DNA from 4 places in the Rhizobium sp. BK008 genome. Region 3 is predicted to be linked to each of the others. Evidence: riboswitches for the same ligand, from Rfam matches in the RefSeq annotation. Region 3 holds a riboswitch; each other region holds the start of a gene.
The links. Region 3 has a riboswitch for cobalamin ahead of cobU (bifunctional adenosylcobinamide kinase/adenosylcobinamide-phosphate guanylyltransferase). Riboswitches for the same ligand answer to the same signal wherever they lie in the genome.

Region 1 (5,958 bases), on a different contig from region 3:
CCGGTTCGAAGGAGCGCTGGTTGCCCTCGCTGCGGCTCGGGGCGGCGAGCAGGCCAATGCTTTCATAGTAACGCACTGTCGGCACCTTGACGCCGCTTTGGCGCGCGGCTTCGCCGATCGTGATCTTTTTCATGATTTTCCTCTTGCACCTCTAGTCGCTAGAGGATGTAGGAGGGATGCTTCTGTTTGACAAGGAAGCGGATCATGGCTGAGAGCGAGACACGATACCGGGTCGGCGGCATGGATTGCGCCGCCTGCGCAACCAAGATCGATACCGCGGTCAGACGCGTGGCGGGTGTCGCCGATGTTTCCGTTTCGGTGATGGCGGGCACGATGACCGTCCGGCATGACGGCAGCAGCGATCTCAAGGCGATCGAGAAGAAGGTGACAGGGCTCGGCTATTCCGTCGCGCCGCTTGCCGGAAGCGCGGCACCCGCGCAGGAAAACGGTGCGCGGCATCGTCACGACCATCAGCATGACCATGGTGATCACGCGGGCCATGACCATGACCATGACCATGACGGCCATGATCATGTAAGTCATGACCACTCGCACGATCATGGCGCGAAGGAAATCGAGGGCCTGCACGGGCACGACCATGCGCCGATGGCCGGTCCCTGGTGGCAGAGCCGGAAGGGCCGGCTGACCATCCTTTCGGGTGTCGCACTCGTTGCCGCCTATGCCGTCGGCCATCTGGTGCCGGCGATTGGTTCTTACGCCTTCATCGTCGCCGTGCTGGTCGGCCTGGTGCCGATTGCACGGCGCGCCGTCATGGCCGCTTTCTCGGGAACACCGTTTTCGATCGAGATGCTGATGACCATCGCCGCCGTTGGCGCCGTCATCATCAATGCCGGCGAGGAGGCGGCAACCGTCGTGTTCCTGTTCCTCGTCGGCGAGCTGCTGGAAGGGGTGGCGGCGGGCAAGGCGCGCCAAAGCATCCAGTCGCTGGCGGCCCTGGTGCCGAAGAATGCGCTGCTCGAAGACAATGGCCAGACGCGGGAAGTGCCGGCGGAAAGCCTTGCCGTCGGCGCCGTCATCATGGTGCGTCCGGGGGACCGGATCTCGGCGGACGGCATCATTGTTTCCGGCGAGAGTGCGATCGACGAGGCGCCGGTGACGGGTGAGAGCACGCCGGTGCGCAAGGGTGTCGATGCCGTTGTTTTTGCCGGCACGGTGAATGGCGATGTGCTGCTCCGGGTTCGCGTCACGGCGGCGGCGGCCGACAATACCATCGCCCGAGTCGTCAAGCTGGTGGAGGAGGCGCAGGAATCGAAGGCGCCGACCGAGCGTTTCATCGACCGCTTCTCGCACTATTACACGCCCGGCGTGGTCGTGGTCGCAGCATTGGTTGCCATCGTTCCGCCGCTGCTGTTCGGCGGGTCGTGGGGCGAATGGATCTATAAGGGTCTCGCCATCCTGCTGATCGGCTGCCCCTGCGCGCTTGTCATCTCGACGCCGGCGGCAATCGCCGCTGCGCTTTCGGCGGGGGCGCGGCGCGGGCTGCTGATGAAGGGCGGCGCGGTGCTGGAAACGCTCGGCAAGGTGACGATGGTCGCCTTCGACAAGACAGGCACGCTGACCGAGGGCAGGCCACAGGTGACCGACATCATTTCCTTCGGATTGAAGGAGGCGCAGGTGTTGTCGCGCGCGGCGGTGCTGGAGCAGGGATCCAGCCATCCCTTGGCCCTGGCTATCCTCAACCGCGCCAAGGCGGACGGCGTTCCCGTGCCGCCAGCCTTTGAGCTGGAAGCGCTGCCGGGCAAGGGTGTCAGCGGCAAGGTCGGCGGCGAGACGCTGGACCTGTTGTCGCCGCCGGCTGCCCGTGCGCTCGGGGCGCTCAGCGCGGAGCAGGATGCACGCATCACGGCGCTCAACGACGAGGGCAAGAGCGTATCGGTGCTGCTTGTCAACGGTATCGCGGCCGGCCTGATCGCCATGCGCGACGAGCCGCGCGAGGATGCCGAGGCCGGGCTCGCTAGCCTCAAATCGGCAGGCGTCAAGGCGATGATGCTGACGGGCGACAACAAGCGGACGGCGGCAGCCGTGGCCGGCATGCTCGGCATCGACTGGCTCGGGGAGATGATGCCTGAGGACAAGCAGCGTGTCGTCGGCGAATTGAAGCGCCAGGGCTTGATCGTCGCCAAGGTCGGCGACGGCATCAACGATGCTCCGGCGCTGGCCGCTGCCGATATCGGCATCGCCATGGGCGGCGGCACCGATGTGGCACTGGAGACCGCGGATGCCGCCGTGCTGCACGGACGCGTCGGCGACGTGGCGCGGATGATCGAACTTTCCAAACGCACGATGGGCAACATCCTGCAGAACATCAGCATCGCGCTGGGGCTGAAGGCGGTGTTCCTGGTGACGACGATCATGGGCATTACCGGGCTCTGGCCGGCGATCCTCGCCGATACCGGTGCCACCGTGCTGGTGACGATCAACGCGCTGCGGCTGCTTCGGATAAAGATATAAGCATTCCCCGACTTCATCCTCCGGCGCCCGTCACCGGCGGGATGTCCCATCGACGATTCGGGCCTGATCTCGAACCGAAATCTTTGGACCGGTCATAGGTCGGCTCCCCTCGTGGGGCTTCTCCACAGCCTGCTGTCTTTAAGCTTTGGTTATCCATGTTCTTCACAGGAATGTAGCGATTTCAAACCTGTCGTAACGCAATGCACAAACCATCCGTTGACGCGAATTTGGATTGGCGTACTATATCTAGTGTTCGAGGTTCCATCGATTCGTAGGGAGCGATGGCTAAGACGGGAATACGGTGCGTTTCGCCATGACGGCGCAACAACGCCGGAGCTGCCCCCGCAACTGTGAGCGGAGAGCAACTGTCCGATTTCAGGTCACTGAGGCATGAGGCCTTGGGAAGGCTGGGGCAGGGTGCTTTGACCCGTGAGCCAGGAGACCTGCCTCGAACAAAACGTCCACGGGCGGGGTGTCCGGAAGGTCGCGTTTGCATGGCTGCGGGGATCTCCGCATCGCGTTGCGCAGGCCCGAACCTCCGCCCCTGAAACCTTCGCATTGAGCCACTTCGGGGTGAAGTCATGTCAGTATCTCAATTCAGGCCGCCACCCGCGCAATATAAAGGGCACGTCGCGCCCGGCGGCTGAACGAGCCGCATAGCTGCAAAATACAGAGCCTTTTCGACGGATATCGAGAGATTTCCGATCGATGTCCTGCGTCCCAATCGCGTCGTCACGAGGAATACTATGACCATTACCGTCTACAGCAAGCCTGCCTGCGTCCAGTGCACTGCCACCTACCGCGCCCTCGACCGTCTGGGTGTCGATTATGACATCGTCGATATCTCGCAGGATGCCGAAGCGCTCGATCGGGTCCGCAGCCTCGGCTACATGCAGGCGCCTGTCGTCATCGCCGGCGAGCAGCACTGGGCGGGCTTCCGCCCCGACATGATCAGCGCGCTCTCCTGAGTGAGGACAAGCGGTGGGGTTGATCGTCTATTATTCCAGCCGATCCGAAAATACCCATCGGTTCGTCGCCAAGCTCGGACTGCGCGCGGCGCGCATTCCGACCGGTGGCGTTGACGCGTTCCATATCCACGAACCCTTCGTGCTTGTTGTGCCGACTTATAGCGGCGACGGCGGCAAGGGTGCCGTTCCCAAGCAGGTGATCCGTTTCTTGAACGATGCGGAAAACCGAGGACACATCCGCGGCGTGATCGCCGCGGGCAACAGCAATTTCGGCGAGACATACGGGCTCGCCGGCGACGTGGTCTCGCGGAAATGCCTGGTGCCGTATCTCTACAGGTTCGAGCTCATGGGCACGGAAGACGACGTCGCCAACGTCAAACACGGGATGGAACGATTTTGGACACGGGAACAACTCTGACGCGGGATGCGGGCGCAAAACCGCATAACACTTTTGCTCATCCCGCCGGCGAACGCCCTTTGAAAGCGGCGGAAACGCTCGACTATCACGCGCTGAACGCCATGCTGAACCTCTATGACGAGGATGGGCGGATCCAGCTCGACAAGGATCGTTTGGCGGCCAAGCAGTATTTCCTGCAGCATGTGAACCAGAACACGGTGTTCTTTCACAATCTGAGGGAAAAGCTCGATTACCTCGTGACCGAGGGTTATTACGAGCAGGAGGTTCTCGACCAGTATTCCTTCAATTTCGTGCGAGACCTGTTCGACCAGGCCTATGCCAGGAAATTCCGTTTCCCGACCTTCCTCGGCGCCTTCAAATATTACACCAGCTATACGCTGAAGACCTTCGACGGAAAGCGCTATCTCGAGCGCTACGAGGACCGCATCTGCATGGTGGCGCTGGCGCTTGCGCGCGGCGACGAGGGCCTTGCCCGCGACATGGTGGACGAGATCATTTCCGGCCGTTTCCAGCCGGCGACGCCGACCTTCCTCAATGCCGGCAAGAAGCAGCGCGGAGAGCTGGTTTCCTGCTTCCTGCTGCGCGTCGAGGACAATATGGAATCGATCGGCCGGTCGATCAATTCGGCGCTGCAATTGTCGAAGCGCGGCGGCGGCGTGGCGCTGTCGCTGACCAATATCCGCGAGGCCGGCGCGCCGATCAAGCAGATCGAGAACCAGTCGTCTGGCATCATCCCGGTGATGAAGCTGCTCGAAGACAGTTTTTCCTATGCCAACCAGCTCGGGGCGCGGCAGGGCGCGGGTGCGGTCTATCTCAACGCCCATCACCCCGACATCATGCGCTTCCTCGATACCAAGCGTGAAAATGCCGACGAGAAGATCCGCATCAAGACGCTGTCGCTCGGCGTCGTCGTGCCCGACATCACCTTCGAGCTCGCCAAGAACAATGAAGACATGTACCTGTTCTCGCCCTATGACGTGGAACGCGTCTATGGCGCGCCTTTCACCGAGATTTCGGTGACGGAAAAGTACCGCGAGATGGTGGCGGATGCCCGCATTTCAAAGAAGAAGATCAAGGCGCGCGAATTCTTCCAGGTGCTTGCCGAAATCCAGTTCGAGAGCGGCTACCCCTATATCATGTTCGAGGACACGGTGAACCGGGCGAACCCGATCGCCGGACGCATCTCGATGAGCAATCTCTGCTCGGAGATCCTGCAGGTGAGCGAGGCGAGCGACTATAACGACGACCTCTCCTACAAACATCTCGGCAAGGATATTTCCTGCAATCTCGGCTCGTTGAACATCGCTGCGGCCATGGATTCGGCCGATTTCGGCAAGACGATCGAGACGTCGATCCGGGCGCTGACGGCCGTTTCCGACATGAGCCACATTTCCTCGGTTCCCTCGATCGAGAAGGGCAATGACGAGAGCCATGCGATCGGCCTTGGCCAGATGAACCTGCACGGCTATCTCGCCCGCGAACGCATCTTCTACGGCTCGGAGGAAGGCGTCGATTTCACCAACATCTATTTCTATACGGTCACCTATCACGCGATCCGCGCCTCGAACCTCTTGGCGGTCGAACGCGGCACAAGCTTCAAGGGCTTCGAGAATTCGAAATATGCTTCCGGCGACTATTTCGACAAATATACCGACCAGCTCTGGGAGCCGGCGACGGAGAAGGTCAGGGCGCTGTTCGAGACGGCGGGCATCCATATTCCGACAAGGGAAGACTGGGCCGCGCTGAAGAAGGCGGTCATGGCCTCCGGCCTCTATAACCAGAACCTGCAGGCGGTGCCGCCGACAGGCTCGATCTCCTACATCAACCACTCGACCTCCTCGATCCACCCGATCGTCTCGAAGATCGAAATTCGCAAGGAAGGCAAGATCGGCCGCGTCTATTATCCGGCACCGTTCATGACCAACGACAATCTCGATTATTATCAGGATGCCTACGAGATCGGACCGGAGAAGATCATCGACACCTATGCGGCGGCGACCCAGCATGTCGACCAGGGGCTGTCGCTGACCTTGTTCTTTCGCGACACGGCGACGACGCGCGATATCAACAGGGCGCAGATCCATGCCTGGAAGAAGGGCA
Region 2 (5,958 bases), 150 kb from region 3:
CGCCAATATGCCAGCGCCATGGCCGAGCAGAACCTCGAGCTGCGCAAGGTTCGCAACGAGCTGCGCAACAATGGCTGCACCTCGGGCAGCATGGTCGTGATCGGCGGCGAGAATGCCGATTATTGCGGTGAACTCTCGCAGTCCGAAGGCCGCATGATCGACAATATCCAATATCTCCAGGACCGCCGTAACGAGCTGGCCGGCCAGAGCGGCGATGATGGGACGCGCCGTGAACTGATCGCCGCGCTCGATCGCAATGGCTGCAACAGCGAAAACTTCTATGCCCCGAGCGATCGCAGCGCCGCCGACCCCGCCCCGAGCATCGAGGAGCAGGCGATGCGCACCGATACCTTCATTCCGCTCGGCGGCGGTGAAGAGGTCGATCCGCGCTACGGCCTGCCGCGGGCCGAAATGCTCTCGCCGGTCAGCACCATGTGTGTGCGCACCTGCGACGGCGGCTTCTTCCCGATCAGCTCGAACGCCACTTCGGTCGATTTCGGCCGCGACGCCCAGACGTGCGCCAAGATGTGCCCGGGTATCGAGACAGAGCTGTTCTATCGTGACGTGACGAGCACCGAAGCCTCGAACATGATCTCGGTCGCAACGGGCACGCCCTACAGCGCCATGAAAAACGCCTTTGCCTACAAGAACCGCACGCCGGGGGAAAAGTCCTCCTGCGCCTGCAATCTCACCGCCTACTACGATGAGATGCGCGGCAAGCAGCCGTCAAGCGAACCGCCGCAACAAGGTTCGATCACCACCATCCGCACCAATCCCACGGCGAAGGATGCTGCCGCAGCCCCACCGCAACCATCCGTCCCGGAGCGCCCCTACGATCCCGTGCAGAACAAGGTCCGCCAGGTCGGCCCGCAATTTCTTGCCGGTGATCAAGGCTCGATCGACCTAGCCAATCCGGCAACACCGGGGCCGCAGCCTCAACAGCAGTGATTGCTACGGGTCGTTGCGTCCCCACCCGTCATGGAAGACGAGCTCTTGGAGCGGCAGACGCTGCCGCCAGCCTTTGACGGAGAGTTCCGGCTCGTCATAAAGCCGATCGACGAAACCGGCACAGAGCCAGGCGACCACCTCGATATGCTCGGGTATGCCGAGAATGCTTTTCAGATCGCCTTCGCGAAAAATGCTGACCCAGCCGATGCCGACCCCTTCCGCCCGCGCCGCAAGCCAGAGATTCTGGATGGCGCAGACTGTGGAATAGCTATCCATCCTGGGATTGTGGGTGCGCCCCAGCACCACGCTGCCGCTGCGGGTGGGGTCGCAGGTCACGCATATGCCGAGCGGTGCCTCGGTGATGCCTTCGAGCTTGAGGGAGCGGTATGCCTGTCGCCGCTCGCCGGTAAACATCAGCGCCGCCTCCTCATTGGCCTTCACAAAGGCGTCCTGGACGCGCGCCCGGACCGCGGCACTTTTCACCAGAATGAAATTCCACGGCTGCATGAAGCCGACGGAGGGCGCATGATGGGCGGCCGTCAGCAGCCGCTCCACAACATCGTCAGGCAAGGGATCGGGCAGGAACTGGCTGCGAACGTCGCGCCGCGTCTTGATCGCGTGATAGACGGCCTCGCGCTCGGCCAAGGAAAAACCGGACGCCGCCGAAAGGGCATCCTCATCAAAGGGTCGCATCGTCAAATCCCCAACAACGCAACCGCCCGCCGTCCGCGCGGATCGGTCAATCTTGCCAGGCCGGTCTTCTGACTCGGCGTCATCCGTCTGCCGCAGCCTTCCCGGCGAGAAGCCAGTGGCGAGATGAAGCGGCAAGCGTCGGCCTTACAGCGTTGGGCACGTTCCGGCCTTGCACCGGATTCCCGATTCTCCCGCGTTGATGGCGGGCACCTGACGGCGCATCTATTTCAGGAAAGCGCGGCGACGGCAAGCCGGCCCGAGGACGCAGTCGGGAACCACGTTGAGCCACGCACCCTCCCGCGTCGGTTTGAAGCGGCTCGACAAGCTCCTTCATCCATAGTTTCTATGGCCTTATCACCACCGAAGGCGTATGGACGATACAGTCCCTCGCAGCATCCGGGTTGCCCGTGCCCCGCCTCACGCCCATGATCCTTGCGGTCGCCCTGTTCATGGAACAGATGGATTCGACCGTGATCGCCACCAGCCTGCCGGCGATCGCAGCCGATATCGGCACCTCGCCGATCGCGCTGAAGCTCGCCGTCACCAGCTATCTCGTGGCACTGGCGATCTTCATCCCGATCAGCGGCTGGATGTCCGATCGGTTCGGTGCGCGCAACATCTTCCGCATGGCGATCTTCGTCTTCATGATCGGCTCGGTCGCCTGCGCTTTCTCCAACTCGATCACGGCCTTTGTCATCTCGCGGCTGATCCAGGGCGCCGGCGGCTCGATGATGACGCCTGTCAGCCGCTTGCTTTTGGTCCGGGGGACGCCGCGCCACGAACTCGTCGACGCCATGGCCTGGCTCACCATTCCCGCCTTGATCGGCCCGATCATGGGGCCGCCGATCGGCGGTTTCCTCACCACCTATCTCACCTGGCACTGGATCTTCTGGATCAACGTCCCAATCGGCGTGCTCGGCATCATCCTCGTCACCCGTTTCCTGCCGGCGGTCGAGCCGCGCAGCCCGCGGCCGATGGATTTCCCGGGCTTCTTCCTGTGCGGCCTCGGCTTCTCCGGCTTCGTCTTCGGCGTCTCGGTGATCAGCCTGCCGGCCGTGCCCGTCATCTACGGTTATGTCACGGTTGCGATCGGCATCCTTGCCGGTCTCCTCTACCTCCTGCATGCCCGCCGCGCACCCTATCCGCTTCTCGATCCGAAGATGTTCCGCTACCCGATGTTCCGGGCGGCGATCCTCGGCGCCTCGAATTTCCGCATGGGGCTCGGCGCGCTGCCCTTCCTGATGCCGCTGATGCTGCAGCTCGGCTTCGGCCTGACGCCGCTGCAATCGGGCTCGGTCACCTTCGTCAGCGCACTCGGCTCCATGGGCTCGAAATTCGCCGCCTCGCGCACCTTCAATGCCTTCGGCTTCCGCACCGTCATATCAATCACCACCTTGCTGGCGGCGATCTTCCTCGGCATCAACGGCCTGTTCACCGTCGAAACCCCGCTTTTCCTGATCATGGCCTGCCTGCTGATCGGCGGCCTGTTCCGCTCCATGGCTTTCTCGGGCGTCAACGCCATGGCCTTCGGCGATGTCGCCGCCGCCGACAGCAGCCAGGCAACCGCGATCAATGCCGTTGCCCAGCGTATCTCCATGGCAATGGGTGTGGCGATCGCCGGCGGCATCCTCGAAATTTCGAGCAGCTTCCATGGCGGCCGGCTGCTGGTCTCGGATTTCCACGTCGCCTTCTTCAGCGTCTCGGCGATTTCGGCGCTCGCCTGCATCACCTTCCTGCGGCTGCCGCGCGATGCCGGCGCGGAACTGACGACGCGCCGCCGCAAACACCGGCAGACGGAGCCCGAAGAGGCGATCGCGGAAAACAGCTGATCGCGGCAGATCACCAGCGGGCGTGATAGCGAAATCACACGCGTGTGCTCCGGCATCCCTTTCTACTTTATGATTTATTCACACATCAAATACACACTGCGTTTGCGCGTTTTGGGTCGCTATCAGGACATGGGCATGAGCGCTCGTGATGTGACCGTCAGCGTGGATGCCCGTATTGATACGCCGGTCGGGAACATGTCCGACTGAGCCGCAATTCTAGGCCCCCGCGGAATGTTCCAATTTTTGAAAACGATGCCTCTGACAGCCAAGCTGGCGGCGATTATCGTGGCCGTCAATCTGTGCGGCATTTCCGCCTTTGCTACCTACACATGGATGTACGAAACCCGAGCGCTGATCGATGGCGCCAAGGCGAACTGGTCCAAGGATGCGGAGCAGTTTGCCTCTCTGGCGGCGGGCGGCGTGAAATGGGGCAAGGCGAATGCCGTTCGAGAGGCTTATTCGCTCTACCGCGACGATCCCTCGCTCGATCTCGTGCAGTTTGCCGCATTCAATGCGGAGGCTGTCGCCGTCGACACCTGGACACGCGACGGCATCAACGGTCTGCCCGCAGCGGCCGATCTGGCGAAGGGCCTGAGTGCAAAGCCTGAAAAGACGACCATCAATGACGGTGGGTTATCTGCCGGCGTGGTGACGATCACCGCACCGCTTCCACTGGATAAGTCAGGCAAGGTCACCGGTTATATCGTCACCAACTGGTCCGTCGAAAAAATCGCTTCTGAAGTCAAGCAGAAGGTTCTCGTTTCGCTGCTCACGCAGTCCGCGATCACCGCATTGGCCGTCATCGCCTTCCTTCTTGCCATGCGCAGCCTCGTTGGCCGGCCCATCCGGATCATCAGCGAACGGATCAGCGCCTTGCAGAAAGGCGACCTGGCCTCTCCCGTCACCTACAAGGAAAATGGCGACGAGATCGGCTTCCTGGCGCGTGCGTTGGAAGTTTTCCGCCACGAGGCGATTGCGAAGGTCGAAAGGGAGCAGGCCGCTGCCGAGCAGAGCGCTTCGCTCGATGCCGAACGGGCGCGCAACGCATTATTCACGGAAGAGGCCAGCAACACGCAGCGGCTGGTCATGACCGCTCTCGCAAATGCATTGGAAAAGCTCGCCGCAGGCGACTTCTCCGTACACCTGGCCGATCTCGGTCCGGAATTCGACAAGTTGCGGCAGGATTTCAACAACATGGTCGAGGCCGTCGCCGCCGCACTGACGGAGATCAAGGCCGCCTCCGTGGCGGTTGAAGGCGGCTCGAGCGAGCTTGCCTCCTCCGCAGATCAACTCGCCAAGCGGACCGAGCAACAGGCGGCATCATTGGAACAGACCGCTGCCGCATTGGATGAGATGACCACCACCGTCCGAACATCGTCGCAGCGCGCCGAAAATACCGGGAAGCTGGTCGAGGAGACGAAGCACAGCGCTCACGTCTCGGCGACGGTGGTGCGTGATGCCATCGGCGCGATGGACCGTATTCAGACCTCGTCGAGCCAGATCGGCCGCATTATCGGCGTTATCGACGAAATCGCCTTCCAGACGAACCTGCTGGCGCTGAACGCCGGCGTCGAGGCGGCGCGTGCGGGCGAAGCCGGTAAGGGTTTTGCGGTTGTCGCGCAGGAGGTGCGTGAACTCGCCCAGCGGTCGGCAAATGCCGCCAAGGAAATCAAGAACCTGATCAATGTATCAGGCCAAGAGGTTGCCGCAGGCGTCGGATTGGTGAACGAAACCGGCGACGCTCTCTTGAAGATCGAGGAGCAGATCAACCGCATCAGCGACAGTATCGCCTCCATCGTCCAGTCCTACCGCGAACAGGCGACCGGTCTGCAGGAAATCAATGGCGCGATCAACCAGATGGATCAGGCGACGCAACAGAACGCGGCAATGGTCGAGGAAACCAATGCGGCCTGCCAGGAACTGCTGTCGCAGGGACGCCAACTGCAGGACTCGGCCGGCAGATTCGTCGTCGGCGCGTCCGCGGCCAGCCAGACCAAACCCGTTCAACCCGCCCGCCAATCTCGTCCCGAACCCCGAGCCTTTGTGCAGCGTCATGCAGGCAATGCCGCCGTTGCCGCCGCTCCCGGCGCCTGGGAAGAGTTCTGACACCGCCTTCGTCCGATAAGCCTTAGTTCTCAGCAACCTATAATCAGGAAGGAAACAGTTATGAAGAAACTCGTGCCCGCATTTCTTTTGGCCTGCACCGCATTTGCCGTGCCCATGGACCTATCCATGGCTGAGGATGCGAAGCTTGCCCCGATCTTCGACTACGTGAAGAGCGACGTAACGCCCTGGCTGAACGACCCCGCGATCATCGAGGCTGTCAAGGCGCAGGACGCTGCCAACGCCAACCTGAGTGCAGCCGATATCGACACCCTCGACAAGAAGTGGCGCGCCGAAGTCGATGGTTCCGACCACTCGATGATCGACGGCGTGCTCAACAATGCGCTGTCGAAATTCCTTCAGGCGAAGAAGGAGGCCTCCGGCG
Region 3 (5,958 bases):
GGCAGGCTTGATTTCACGGTTATCGGCAGCGCCGTCAACGAGGCTTCGCGGCTTGAAAAACTCTGCGGCGCGCTCGGACATCACCTTCTGATGTCGGAAAGCTTCGCCGTCACCTGTGCCGTCGCCAACGACTGTCTGGGATCTTTCGAATTGCGCGGGGTTTCGAAAGCGGTAAACGTGTTCAAGCTCGCCGACATGGTATCCTGAAACGACGATCCGGTCGGCGCGACGACGCTTAAATCTCGCCTGAGACCTCGCGGCGGCGGCGGTCGAGTTCCTCGCTGTAGCGGCGCAGCGTATAGCTTTCGCTGAGCTGGCCGATCACCTTGCGTTCGATCAGATTGTTGACGACGGCGAGCGCTTCGCTTTCGCTCTTGTCGAAGATAGCCGCCGCCTGCCTGGCATTCATCTGCGGCTGCAGGAAATCGTTGCGGTAGTGGATGAAATCGGCAAGCGTCTTGCCCTCGTCCTGTGCGTCGGTCGGATTGGCGTAAATCTCCGGCACCAGCACGAGGCCCGCATATTTGTCGCTCTCCTCGACGAGGACGACGCGCTGGACCGAGCCGATCGGGAAGACTTGCTTGAATTCTTCCAGGGTGATGCTCGCTTTTGCCGTCTTGACGTCGGCGCGCATCAGCTTGTCCACCGTCAGGTTGCGAATCCAGCCGACATCGTGGGCGCTGCGGATGCTTTCGCCGCGCAGGTGGAAACGCCATGTGGCGAAGGAATAGCCGAAGGTCGAGCGTACGACGAGGGACGAGGTGATGACGGCGGCGAGCACCAGCGCGGTGATCGGGAAATCGCCGGTGATTTCGAGCGCCAGGAACGTCATGGTCAGCGGTCCGCCGATAACGGCGACGGCAAGCGAGCTCATGCCGACCACGGCATAGATGACGGGGGTCAGCGTCGCATCGGCGAAATAGGGTCCGCAATAGGCAAAGAGCTTGCCGAGCAGGGCGCCCATGAACAACGAGGCGAAGAACAGGCCGCCCCGGAAGCCGGAGCCGATCGAGATCGCCGAGGCCAGGGATTTCAACAGGAAGAGACCGATCAGTGTCGGGATCGCCACCTCGCGGGAGAGGTTGAGATGCAGCGCGCCGTGGCCGGCCGAGAGCACCTGCGGCGAGATCATCGCCAAGAGCCCGACGATGACGCCACCGAGCGCCGGGCGGAAGGGTGGGGCGATCGAACTCTTGCGCGCCAGTTCCTCGACGAAGGAGACGCCCTGCATGATCAGGATACCGATGCCGGCGCAGAAGGCGCCGAGCAGCAGCGCCGGGATATAGTCGGCCGGCACGACCGAGCCGAAGCTGCCGATATCGAGGGTGAAATCACCATCGGCAAGCAGCCTTGCGACAAGGGTGGAAATGAGTGCTGAGACGACGACGGGTGTCAGCGACACGATCGTATAGGTGCCGATGATCAGCTCGAAGGCATAGAAGGCGCCGGTCAGCGGCGCGTTGAAGGCGGCGGCGATGGCGCCCGCCGCGCCGCAGCCGACGAGGATGCGCAGGTCGGAGCGGCGAAGCTGCAGCTTCAGGCCGAATTTCGAGGCAAGGCCGGCGGCAAGCTGGGTATAGCCGGCCTCCAGTCCGACCGAGGCGCCGAACCCGTTGGAGATCAGGTTCTGGACGGCAACGATGATGCTGTCAGTCAAGGATAGACGGCCGCCATGCAGCGCATTGGCTTCGATCGGGTCGACCATCGGCTTCTTGCGCCGTTTCGCCAGCACCAGGAGCAACAGGCCGAGCAGGGCGCCGCCGATGACGGGTGCGGTGAGCAGCAGCATCTTGTTCTCGATCTCGGATGAGCTCAGCCGCTCGCTATCGGCGATGCCGAAGATCAGCTGATGCAGCTCGCTCGAGACGTAGCTCATACCGGTGACGGCGAGACCCGAGATGATGCCGACGACGGCGCCCGCCAGTGACAGGCCGACCTCGCTGCGGCGGGTCAGCGCCCGCAGGCGGCCCGAATCGAAGAAAACACGCAGCGCCCGGAAACGGCGCCGATCCAATTTCATAAGCATGGCTAGACAACTAGGCGGGGAGAGGCCCGGTCAAGGGCGGAGATGGTCGCGCAGTCCGCTTGCGACGCAATTGCGGCGAAAAGCCGGCGCCCGGGACAAATATTTATGACGTAAGCCTCTGATAAATGACGATATTTTAGGTAGAGTAAGTCGTGTTGATAGGGTTGCGCCATCTGCTCGGGAGCTGCCCGGCCGCCAAGGCCGGTTGACTTCACACCCCGGCTTGCCTAACCATCCCTCAACGGATGGTCGCCCGACCATCCTGACATAACGGATGGTTCCGGATCGGTGTTGCGCCCTTCTGGATGAAAAGGGAATGTGAAGGGGCGGACCCAAACCGGGCGCCTTCATCACAGCCGACCCCGCGACTGTAGAGCGGTCAAGGTCTTCCATCCGGCACCGAGCCCCTCCGGCCGGCGGCTTGCAATCATGCAAGCGGGCGGGATGGGCGATATGCCGGAAAAGCCACTGGAGATGCATGGTGATCAACCGGGGTCGGACGCCTCTAAATCTACGAATCGTCCACCTTTTCACCAATGCAGCCGGGAAGGCGAGGATGATCCGCCGGCACGATCAGGGCGACCGGTTTCCGGTCTGCCCCGATCGCGGCCGATAACCGCGAGCCAGGAGACCTGCCATTACGTGCCGGGCCAGAAGCCCACACCTGGGCACTACGCCCGTTGCCAGCACGGAGGTTGTCTTGGCTGAACGATTGAATTCAGCGCGGCCTGGTGCGGCGCTCGCGACGCCTCCAAGCAGCCCTGCAAGAGGAGTGCTTTCGGCCGGTTATGTCGAATACTCGGTCCCCCCAGCAGTCGAAAAAGGTGCACTCGGAACAAGCCACGGCTACGCACCCTCCCTGAGGAGCGTCTGAGCATGACCACCATCTTCATCCTCGGCGGCGCGCGCTCCGGCAAATCCCGCTTCGCCGAAGCTCTCGTCACCGCGACCGGCCTCGACCGCCACTACCTTGCCACCGGCCGGGCCTGGGACGAGGAGATGCAGGCGCGTATCACTCAGCACAAGGCCGACCGCGGTCCGTCCTGGACGACGCATGAGGAGCCGCTCGATCTCGTCGGCAAGCTTGGCGCCATCGACGGCGAGGGACGCATCGTGCTGATCGACTGCCTGACGCTCTGGGTCACCAATCTGATGATGGAGGAGCGCGACATGGCGGCGGAATTTGCAGCGCTCGCCGATTTCCTGGCCGCCGCGAAGGCGCGGCTCGTTTTCGTTTCCAACGAGGTCGGCCTCGGCATCGTGCCTGACAATCGCATGGCGCGGGATTTCCGCGATCATGCCGGCCGGCTGCACCAATCGATCGCGGCGAAGGCCGCCGAAGTCTATTTCATCGCGGCAGGCCTGCCGCTGAAAATGAAGGGTTAAGTTCATGAACCAGCAGAAAATTCCTGCAACCGTCATCACCGGCTTCCTCGGCGCCGGCAAGACCACGATGATCCGCAACCTGCTCACCAATGCCGGCGGCAAGAAGATCGCGCTCATCATCAACGAATTCGGCGATCTCGGTGTCGACGGTGACGTGCTGAAGGGCTGCGGCGCGGAGAATTGCACCGAGGACGACATCATCGAACTCACCAATGGTTGCATCTGCTGCACTGTCGCCGACGATTTCATTCCGACGATGACGAAGCTGCTCGAGCGCGAACAGCGGCCCGACCACATCGTCATCGAAACCTCGGGCCTCGCCCTGCCGCAGCCGCTGGTCGCCGCTTTCAACTGGCCCGATATCCGCACGCAAGTGACCGTCGACGGCGTCATCACGGTGGTCGATAGCGCCGCCGTTGCCGCCGGCCGGTTCGCCGACGACCATGATGCCGTCGATGCGCGCCGCGCCGAGGATGAATCGCTCGATCACGAAAGCCCGATCGAGGAGCTGTTCGAGGATCAGCTCACCTGCGCCGATCTCATCGTGCTCAACAAGACCGACCTGATCGACGCGGCAGGTCTTATCAGGGTGCGCGACGAGGTTGCCTCCCGCACGGTGCGCAAACCCGCGATCATCGAGGCGAAGAACGGCGAAGTCTCGGCCGGCATCCTGCTCGGCCTTGGTATCGGCACCGAGGACGATGTCGCCAATCGCAAGTCGCATCATGAGCTGGAGCATGAAGACGGCGCGCCGCACGACCACGACGAGTTCGACAGCTTCGTCGTCGATCTCGGACCCGTTGCCGATCCCGCCGGCTTCGTCGAGAAGCTGAAGGCGATCATATCAACCCATGACGTGCTGCGCCTCAAGGGCTTCGTCGATATCGCCGGCAAGCCGATGCGCCTGCAGCTCCAGGCCGTCGGCAGCCGCATCGATCATTATTTCGACCGCGCCTGGGCTCCAGGCGAAAAGCGCACGACGCGCCTCGTCGTCATCGGCCTGCACGAGATGGATCAGGACGCGGTGAGGACGGCAATCGAAGAGCTGGCATAAACCAATGCATCTGCTTCTGGCCCAGCAGGGAACGATCAGCGACGGCGAGGAGGCGATCGACCTCGGGCAGACGCCGGGCGAGATCCTGTTCCTGTCGGCCGCCGACAGCGAACTCGCCGCGATCGCAGCCGCCCACCGCGACCGCAAGGGGCAGCATTCGCTGCGGCTCGCCAGCCTGATGAGCCTCAAGCATCCGATGTCGGTCGATACCTATGTCGAGCGCACGGCGCGGCATGCCAAGCTGATTATCGTGCGGGCGCTCGGCGGTGCCAGCTATTTTCACTATGCGCTGGAAGCGCTGCATGCCGCAGCGTCCCGCGCCGGTGCATTGATCGCGGTGCTTCCGGGTGATGCGAAGCCGGATGCCGGGCTCGTCCCTTTCTCCAATGTTGATCTCGACGATCTTAATGCGCTGTGGGCCTATCTGATCGAGGGTGGCGATGCCAATGCGCGGGCCTTCCTCGACTATGCCGGGGCGATGCTGGCAGGCATGGAGAAGCCGGCGCCGGCGGTGCCACTGATGAAGGCCGGCATCTGGTGGCCGGGGCGAGGGTTGATCGGGGTTGAGGAGTGGCGGCAGGTTGTTGCGGAGGAGTCTTGGCGCGTGGCTGCCTCTTTGTCCGGCAGGACAGAGGGGGGTACCTCAAACTCGACGGAGAAGATGGGAATCGAACCCGCACCTTCCCCCGTCGTCGCTATCAGCTTCTACCGCGCCCTCGTCCAAAGCGGCGAGATCGGGCCGATCGAGGCGCTGGTCGAGGCGCTGGTCGCACTTGGCCTCCGGCCGTTGCCGGTCTTTGCTTATAGCCTCAAGGATCCCGTTTCGACAGGCATTCTCGAAAGCGTGTTTTCGGCACTGAAGCCCGATGTCGTCATCAACACGACTGGCTTTGCCGTCTCGGCACCGGGTGCGGATCGGCAGTCAACGGTGCTGGAGGCGAATGAGGCGATCGTACTGCAGGCTATCCTGTCGGCTTCTTCGAGGGAGGCGTGGGCGGCTTCCTCGCAAGGCCTGTCGGCGCGCGATCTCGGCATGAATGTGGCGCTCCCAGAGGTGGACGGCCGGGTGCTGGCGCGGGCTGTCTCCTTCAAGACGGCGGCGCGTTACGATGCGGCTGTCGAGACGAATATCGTCGCCAGCGAACCGGATGCCGGCCGGGTGCGCTATACGGCGGAGCTTGCCGCCAACTGGGCGCGGCTGCGGAGGGCCTGCGCCGGCGACCGGCGCATCGCGCTCGTCATGGCGAATTATCCGAATCGCGATGGCCGGCTCGGCAACGGCGTCGGCCTCGATACGCCGGCCGGCACCATCGAAGTGCTGAAGGCTATGCGGGCGGTGGGTTATCCGGTCGCCGACATTCCGGCCGACGGCGATGCGCTGATCCGCCATCTGATGGAAGGACCGACCAATTCCGGTCATGACGGCAAGATCATCCGAGAGACGCTTTCCCTGAGTCTCTACAACGGCTTCCTGGAATCTCTTCCCAATCAG
Region 4 (5,958 bases), on a different contig from region 3:
CGCGCGTATCGGCGCTGATGCCGGAGACGCCGAGCAGGCCGGAGCGGTGATAGAGCAGGTCTTCGATCGCCTCGAAGGACTGTTTTCTCTCTCCGGCCAGATGCAGGATGACGCCGGGATCGAGCGGGCCTGGGCGTGTCGCCATCGGGATGCCGTCGAGCGTCGAAAAGCCCATGCTGCAATCGCGGCTGACGCCGCCGTCCAGCGCGCAGAGGCTGGCGCCGCTGCCGAGATGGGCGACGACGGTCTTTGCCGCGCGTGGCGCCTTGCGGGCAAGCTCGCCGGCGATGAATTTATAGGAGAGGCCGTGGAAGCCGTAGCGTTTGACGCCCTCGTCATGCAGCGCACGGGGAATGGCGAAGCGGCGAACGAGATCGTCCTGCGTGGCATGGAAGGCGGTGTCGAAGGAGGCCGTCTGGGTGAGATGCGGCTTCAGATGCCGGAGCGCGCGGATGAACCGCAGCGCCTGCGGCTGGTGCAGGGGCGCAAGCGGGGTCAGCGCATCGATCGCATCGATTGCTGCGTCGTCGAGGGCGATCACCTTCGTGAAGCGATCGCCGCCATGGACGACGCGGTGGCCGGCGGCGCGTGTGGCGGTCGTGTCGAAATGGTCGGCGAGATGCGCCAAGGTCTCGTCGATAACGCCGTGCAGGTCTTCCGTCATTTCGGCCTTCAATGGCATCTCGAATGTCTGCGATCCCCTGGTCAGGCCGAGCGAGAGCGGTTCGGCGCGGAAATCGATCACGCCCTTGCCGAGGCGTCGCGCCGCATCACCCTCCATCGTAAAAATGCCGATCTTGACGGTCGAGGAACCGGCATTGAAGGTCAGGAGGAGGTCGGTCGATGGCATGTCTTTTCAGACTCCGCGCGGGCTTGACGATAGCTGAACTTAGCGTCGGGCCTCCTGACGGAAAGGGAATATTCGGGCCTCCACGTGTTTTTGCCGCCGCGCGGCAGCCGAAGTCGTGCGATGGTCACCATCGCTTCGGCCGATCATCTCGGCCTGCCGGTCTCGACCACGCGTGTGCTGTCGTCAGGCGTCGCCGGTACCATGGCGGCGAACGGTTCCGGCCTGCAATGGTCGACCGTGCGCGACATGCTGATGGCCTGGGTGCTGACGCTGCCGGCCTCGATTGCGATCGCCTTCGTGCCCTTCGTGCCCTTCGTGATCCTGCGCCAGGTGTTTTAAGACGTCCCGTCAGGCCGTCGAGGCCAGACTGGCATTGCGATCGCTGATGAAGATGCCCGCCTCGGCGGCGGGCATCGCCTTGCCGAAGAGATAGCCCTGGCCGATGTCGCAGCCGAGCTGCAGCAGGAAGGCGAGCTGCCCATGCTCCTCGACGCCTTCCGCGGTCGTCTTGATGTTGAGGCTCCGGCCGAGGCCGAGCATGGCGCGGACGATCTTTTCCTGGCGTTCGTCGTCGCGATAGGTGGCGATGAAGCTTTTGTCGATCTTGATCTTGTCGAAACGATAGCGGGCGAGCTGGGCGAGGCTCGAATAGCCGGTGCCGAAATCGTCGAGCGCGATCTGGATGCCGGCCGCATGCAGTTCGTCGAGAATGACGGCGGCGATGGCGGGATCCTGGATCAGCGCGTTTTCGGTGATCTCCACTTCCAGGCGCTGCGGCGGCAACCGGCTTGCCGAAAGCACCTTGAGGATGCGGGAGGTCAGCAGCCTGTCTTCCATCTGCACCGGCGAGACGTTGAAAGACAACATCACATGCTCCGGCCAGGTGAGTGCGTCGCTGCAGGCCTGGGCGAGAAGATCCTCGAACAATGCAGTGATCATGCCGGTTTCCTCGGCGATGCCGATGAAAACAGGCGGCGGGATGTTGACGCCATCGTCGCCGATCCAGCGCGCCAGCGCCTCGAAGCCGCAGAGCTGGCCGGTCTTCAGATCGATCAGCGGCTGGTAGAAGGGTTTGATCGCCTTGTTGGAGATCGCGGCGCGCAGCCTGGTTTCCAGTGCGGCGCGTTCGGTCACCTTGTCCTGCATCGAAGGTTCGAAGACGAAATAGTGGTTCGGTCCGCGTGATTTCGCCTCATACATGGCGAGGTCGGCACGGTGGGCGGCGTCTTCCAGTGGTTCGGCTCCCTCGGCCCAGCGGTCGTAGCCGACGCTGGCGCCGACCTCGACGGCAAAGCTATCGATATGGATCGGCCGGGTGACCGCCTGGATCAGCAGCTTGGCAAAACGCTCCTCGCGCTGCGCCGTCAGGGCGAAGGCGACGACGATGAATTCGTCGCCGCCGAAGCGATAGACGCAATCGGCATTGCCGAGTGCACAGATGCGTCTGGCAACCTCGATCAACAGGACGTCGCCGCCCTTGTGGCCCACGAGATCGTTGACTTTCTTGAAGCCGTCGAGGTCGACGGAGAAGAGAGTGACGTTGCGATCCCACTCCTCGATCTCGGCCTCATCGTCCTTGATCGGCCGCGAGAGGATCTTGCGCTCGAAGGCGTAGCGGTTCGGCAGTTTGGTGAGATGGTCGTGGGTTGCGGTCCAATCGGCCTTTGCCTGGGCGGTGGCGCGCAGTTCCGTTTCCTTGCGCAGGTCGGCTATGCGCAGCACCGAATAGATGAAGCTCATGGCGCCGGCGATGCCGAGCGCCAGAACGAGCTTGTCGGCGCCGTACTCGCCGAAACCGGTCATGAAGTAGACAAGGCTGTCGTCAAGCTGCAACAGGGTGCAGAGGAGCCAGAGAGTAATCCCGAACCCGACGATCGAAACACATTGCCTTCCGGCCCTGCTCTGGAAAAATACCGGCACTGCGCCTTCTCCATCTCCACCCTTCGCGGAAGTAGCACGAAAGTCTGAAATGTTCGTTGAAACCAGAAGGCGAATTATCGGAGGCGGCAGCCTCCTGATGTGCCGTCGAGGGACCGTTGGCGCCAGAGGAAAACGCCGAGCGAGCCCTCTTCGTGGTTGGCAGAATGGCAGGTGCGGAAAAAACGAAGGCGAGCGTGCCATGGCATCGCTCGCCCTTTTTCGTGCTTCAGGCGGTGACGATCAGCAGCGGGACGCTGACGATGAGACCGACCAGAACTGTGACTGTGGCGACACGCATCAAACGCAGGCGCCGCGTGCGCTCCCCACTCCAATCATATGTCATTCTTCCATCTCCTTGGGATAAGGAAGTAGTCCCCGCGAAACCGGGTTCAACAGAGATGACGCGATTTGCTTGTGTAAGGCTGGATATGATCAGGACTCGCTAAAGCATCGGTCCGAAAATCGGAATCGATTTTCGGACAGCGCGATGCGAGGATTGAAAGTGTCCGAGCGTCCTTGTGCGTCCGAAAGGACGCACGGCGCTCTAATGCTGGAAGCGCAGAGACCAGCGTCGTCCATTGCTGGTCATGCGAATGACGGCGAGCGGCTCGATGTCGCTCAGCCAGAAAGAGGAGAGCGGCGCCTGAAGCACATGGGCGACCGCCGCCCGGATGACGGCTGCGTGACTGACGGCGATCACATGGCCGCCGAGGGCGGATTCGCTCTCCATCCAGTCGGCGACGCGTGTTCTCAAATCAAGAAGGCTCTCGCCGCCATGCGGGGCCGCTTCAGGATCGCTCATCCAGGCCATGAGGTTCTCAGGCTCTTCCGCCTCTATCGCGGCGATCGATCTGCCGGCCCAGCGGCCATGGTCGCAGTCGCGAAGCGCCGGATCGATCCGGGCTTGGAGGCGGAGCGCGTCAACAGTCTGGCGGGCGCGCAAAGCGGGGCTCGTGGCAACGCGATCGGCGCGGGGCAGGGCGGCCATCCTGTCGGCTTCTTCCGCCGCCTTGCCTTCCAGCGGTTCGTCGAGCGGGAACAGGGCCTTGCGGCTCGCCATCGTCGCGCCGTGGCAGATCCAGGTGAGGCGCGTATTCACGGTCGTTCTGATCTCCCGGAGTGCGGCTGTAGCGGCGCAGGACGGCCCTTGGCCGGCTTGTGAAGTTTCGTTGACAGTCTCTTCGGCGTGCAGATATAACCGTGCTGTTGCGGGTTTGGAAGCCGGTGGAAATCCGGCGCGGTCGCGCCACTGTGACCAGCGTGTCGAAAGCTCTTCGCGCTGGAAGTCAGACCCTACTGCACAAGCACTCTTTCGACTGAACGCGTCATTCCCGGAGGAATACATGTCTGACACCACTTTTGCGCCCGTCGCGGCACCGGCGCCGATCCCCCTGGGAGAGATCCTGCCATGGGCGATCTTCGGTGGCCTGCTGATGCTCATCGTTCTCTATTTTGTCGGCACCGAGGAAGGCGCGATGGCGCTGTTCAACGGGATGTATGTGCACGAATTCGTGCATGACGGCCGTCATCTCCTCGGCTTTCCCTGCCACTAAAGCGCGTCGCGATCTTTCAGATTCGCGCCTCACTTTAGGTCTTTGTTTTCGCATGTCGTTATCGCAAAATCGCTGCACACTTTTGCGCGACATGCTTTAGGGGAGTTCCTGACATGGTTGGAAATCTTCTGCTTCGCGGCATGCTCGCGGGCCTGATTGCTGGCATCCTCGTTTTCGCTTTTGCGCATATCTTCGGCGAGCCGCTGGTCGATGCGGCGATCGCCTTCGAGGAGGCGAGTGCCCAGGCGGCCGGTGAAGCTGCCGAACCTGAAATCGTCAGCCGCGCCACGCAGGCCGGTCTCGGCCTTTTCACCGGCGTCATGGCCTACAGCGTTGCCGTTGGCGGGCTCTTCGCTCTCGCCTTCGCTTTCGTGCACGGCCGTTTCAGCAGCCTTTCGGCGCGCGGCACCTCGGCCGTCATCGCCATTGCCGCATTCGTGGCGATCGTCCTCGTTCCCGGTATCAAGTATCCGGCCAACCCGCCGGCGGTCGGCAATCCCGATACGATCGGCGTCAGGACCGAACTGTTCTTCCTGATGATCGTCGTCTCGCTCGCCGCGCTGATTGCCGCGGTGGCGCTGTCGCGCCGCCTCGCGGGGCGTTTCGGTCTCTGGAATGGCGCGATCATCGCCGGAATCGCTTATCTCGTCTTCATCGGCGTCGTGCTCTATCTGCTGCCGCCGATCAACGAGGTGCCGGAGAACTTCTCGGCGATGGTCCTCTGGCGGTTCCGCACGACTTCGCTCGGCATGCATGTGATCCTCTGGACAACCTTGGGCCTTGCCTTCGGAGTGCTGGCGGAAAAGCGGCTTGCCGTTAAGGACGGGCAACGCGGCCGGCCGGCAACGGCATTTCACTGAACGCATCGAAGGGCGCCGCTTGCCGGCGCCCTGAACTTTTCGGGCGGCCATGACAAGCAGCAGAACCATACCACTCGTGTCGACGGCGTTTGCCACCGCCGTCTTTTTTTGTGTGGTTGCTGGAAGCGCTCTTGCCCATAGCCCTAGCGGCGGCGGCAGCCATACCGGACTGGATATTCCGGAAATTTCCCATGGCGAGATGGCGGTGATTGCAGACTATCGCAGTGGGATCATCGACCTTGCTTCCCGTGCCGTCGATACCAACGAGCCGTTCCGCCGCGTCCTGAACTATGCCGAGATCCAGTATTCCTATTGTCTCTGGGGCCGGGTGCCGGGCAGCGTGACGGACGAGGAAAGCCCGTTCAACGAATGCGCCCATGCCTATCTCGCGGCGGCCAAGGCGGTCTTGCTGTCGATGCGCGAGATGCCGCAAGAGAGGGCTGCCGCGAATGAAATCATTTCCGCCGTCGACGCCGACATGACGCGGCGCGGCCTTGCGCTCGTCACCTGCCGGTTCAGCGGCGAGGCCTTCAACACCGCCGATGTCATCAAGCCACACTGGGGCAAGGTGCCACTTCATCCAGCCAGCATGGCGTCGCTGACCGGGCTCGCTGCATTGTTCGGCCTTGTTTTTTTTGGGCTTCGCCACTTCCTGCGGCCGAAGGCTCAATCGTCGGAATAGCGCTGCTCGCGCCATGGATCGCCGTAGATATGGTAGCCGTTCTTTTCCCAGAAGCCAGCCTCGTCGTCGGGCATCAGCTCGATGCGGCGCAGC

Region 1: linked by a shared signal. The riboswitch ahead of nrdH (glutaredoxin-like protein NrdH) and the one ahead of cobU (bifunctional adenosylcobinamide kinase/adenosylcobinamide-phosphate guanylyltransferase) in region 3 are both predicted to bind cobalamin.
Region 2: linked by a shared signal. The riboswitch ahead of bluB (5,6-dimethylbenzimidazole synthase) and the one ahead of cobU (bifunctional adenosylcobinamide kinase/adenosylcobinamide-phosphate guanylyltransferase) in region 3 are both predicted to bind cobalamin.
Region 4: linked by a shared signal. The riboswitch ahead of FHT69_RS26175 (CbtB domain-containing protein) and the one ahead of cobU (bifunctional adenosylcobinamide kinase/adenosylcobinamide-phosphate guanylyltransferase) in region 3 are both predicted to bind cobalamin.

The regions. Positions count from the first base shown of each region.
Region 1 is NZ_JACIFK010000008.1:365,511-371,468, reverse strand. It holds gene FHT69_RS27745 (MerR family transcriptional regulator) at 1-133, opposite strand, end outside; gene FHT69_RS27740 (heavy metal translocating P-type ATPase) at 205-2,472, shown strand; cobalamin riboswitch at 2,712-2,938, shown strand; gene nrdH (glutaredoxin-like protein NrdH) at 3,219-3,440, shown strand; gene nrdI (class Ib ribonucleoside-diphosphate reductase assembly flavoprotein NrdI) at 3,454-3,858, shown strand; gene nrdE (class 1b ribonucleoside-diphosphate reductase subunit alpha) at 3,837-5,958, shown strand, end outside.
Region 2 is NZ_JACIFK010000001.1:1,217,999-1,223,956, reverse strand. It holds gene FHT69_RS05935 (DUF2865 domain-containing protein) at 1-948, shown strand, start outside; gene bluB (5,6-dimethylbenzimidazole synthase) at 952-1,641, opposite strand; cobalamin riboswitch at 1,682-1,870, opposite strand; gene FHT69_RS05925 (DHA2 family efflux MFS transporter permease subunit) at 2,067-3,470, shown strand; gene FHT69_RS05920 (methyl-accepting chemotaxis protein) at 3,702-5,576, shown strand; gene FHT69_RS05915 (hypothetical protein) at 5,637-5,958, shown strand, end outside.
Region 3 is NZ_JACIFK010000001.1:1,069,267-1,075,224, forward strand. It holds gene FHT69_RS05170 (adenylate/guanylate cyclase domain-containing protein) at 1-207, shown strand, start outside; gene FHT69_RS05175 (chloride channel protein) at 236-2,026, opposite strand; cobalamin riboswitch at 2,285-2,681, shown strand; gene cobU (bifunctional adenosylcobinamide kinase/adenosylcobinamide-phosphate guanylyltransferase) at 2,903-3,412, shown strand; gene cobW (cobalamin biosynthesis protein CobW) at 3,417-4,466, shown strand; gene cobN (cobaltochelatase subunit CobN) at 4,471-5,958, shown strand, end outside.
Region 4 is NZ_JACIFK010000008.1:23,430-29,387, reverse strand. It holds gene FHT69_RS26195 (acetate/propionate family kinase) at 1-850, opposite strand, end outside; partial or broken gene FHT69_RS26190 (inorganic phosphate transporter) at 968-1,189, shown strand; gene FHT69_RS26185 (putative bifunctional diguanylate cyclase/phosphodiesterase) at 1,199-2,770, opposite strand; gene FHT69_RS26180 (histidine phosphatase family protein) at 3,315-3,869, opposite strand; adenosylcobalamin (AdoCbl) riboswitch at 3,958-4,100, shown strand; gene FHT69_RS26175 (CbtB domain-containing protein) at 4,114-4,323, shown strand; gene FHT69_RS26170 (CbtA family protein) at 4,437-5,183, shown strand; gene FHT69_RS26165 (hypothetical protein) at 5,233-5,865, shown strand; gene FHT69_RS26160 (sulfite oxidase-like oxidoreductase) at 5,850-5,958, opposite strand, start outside.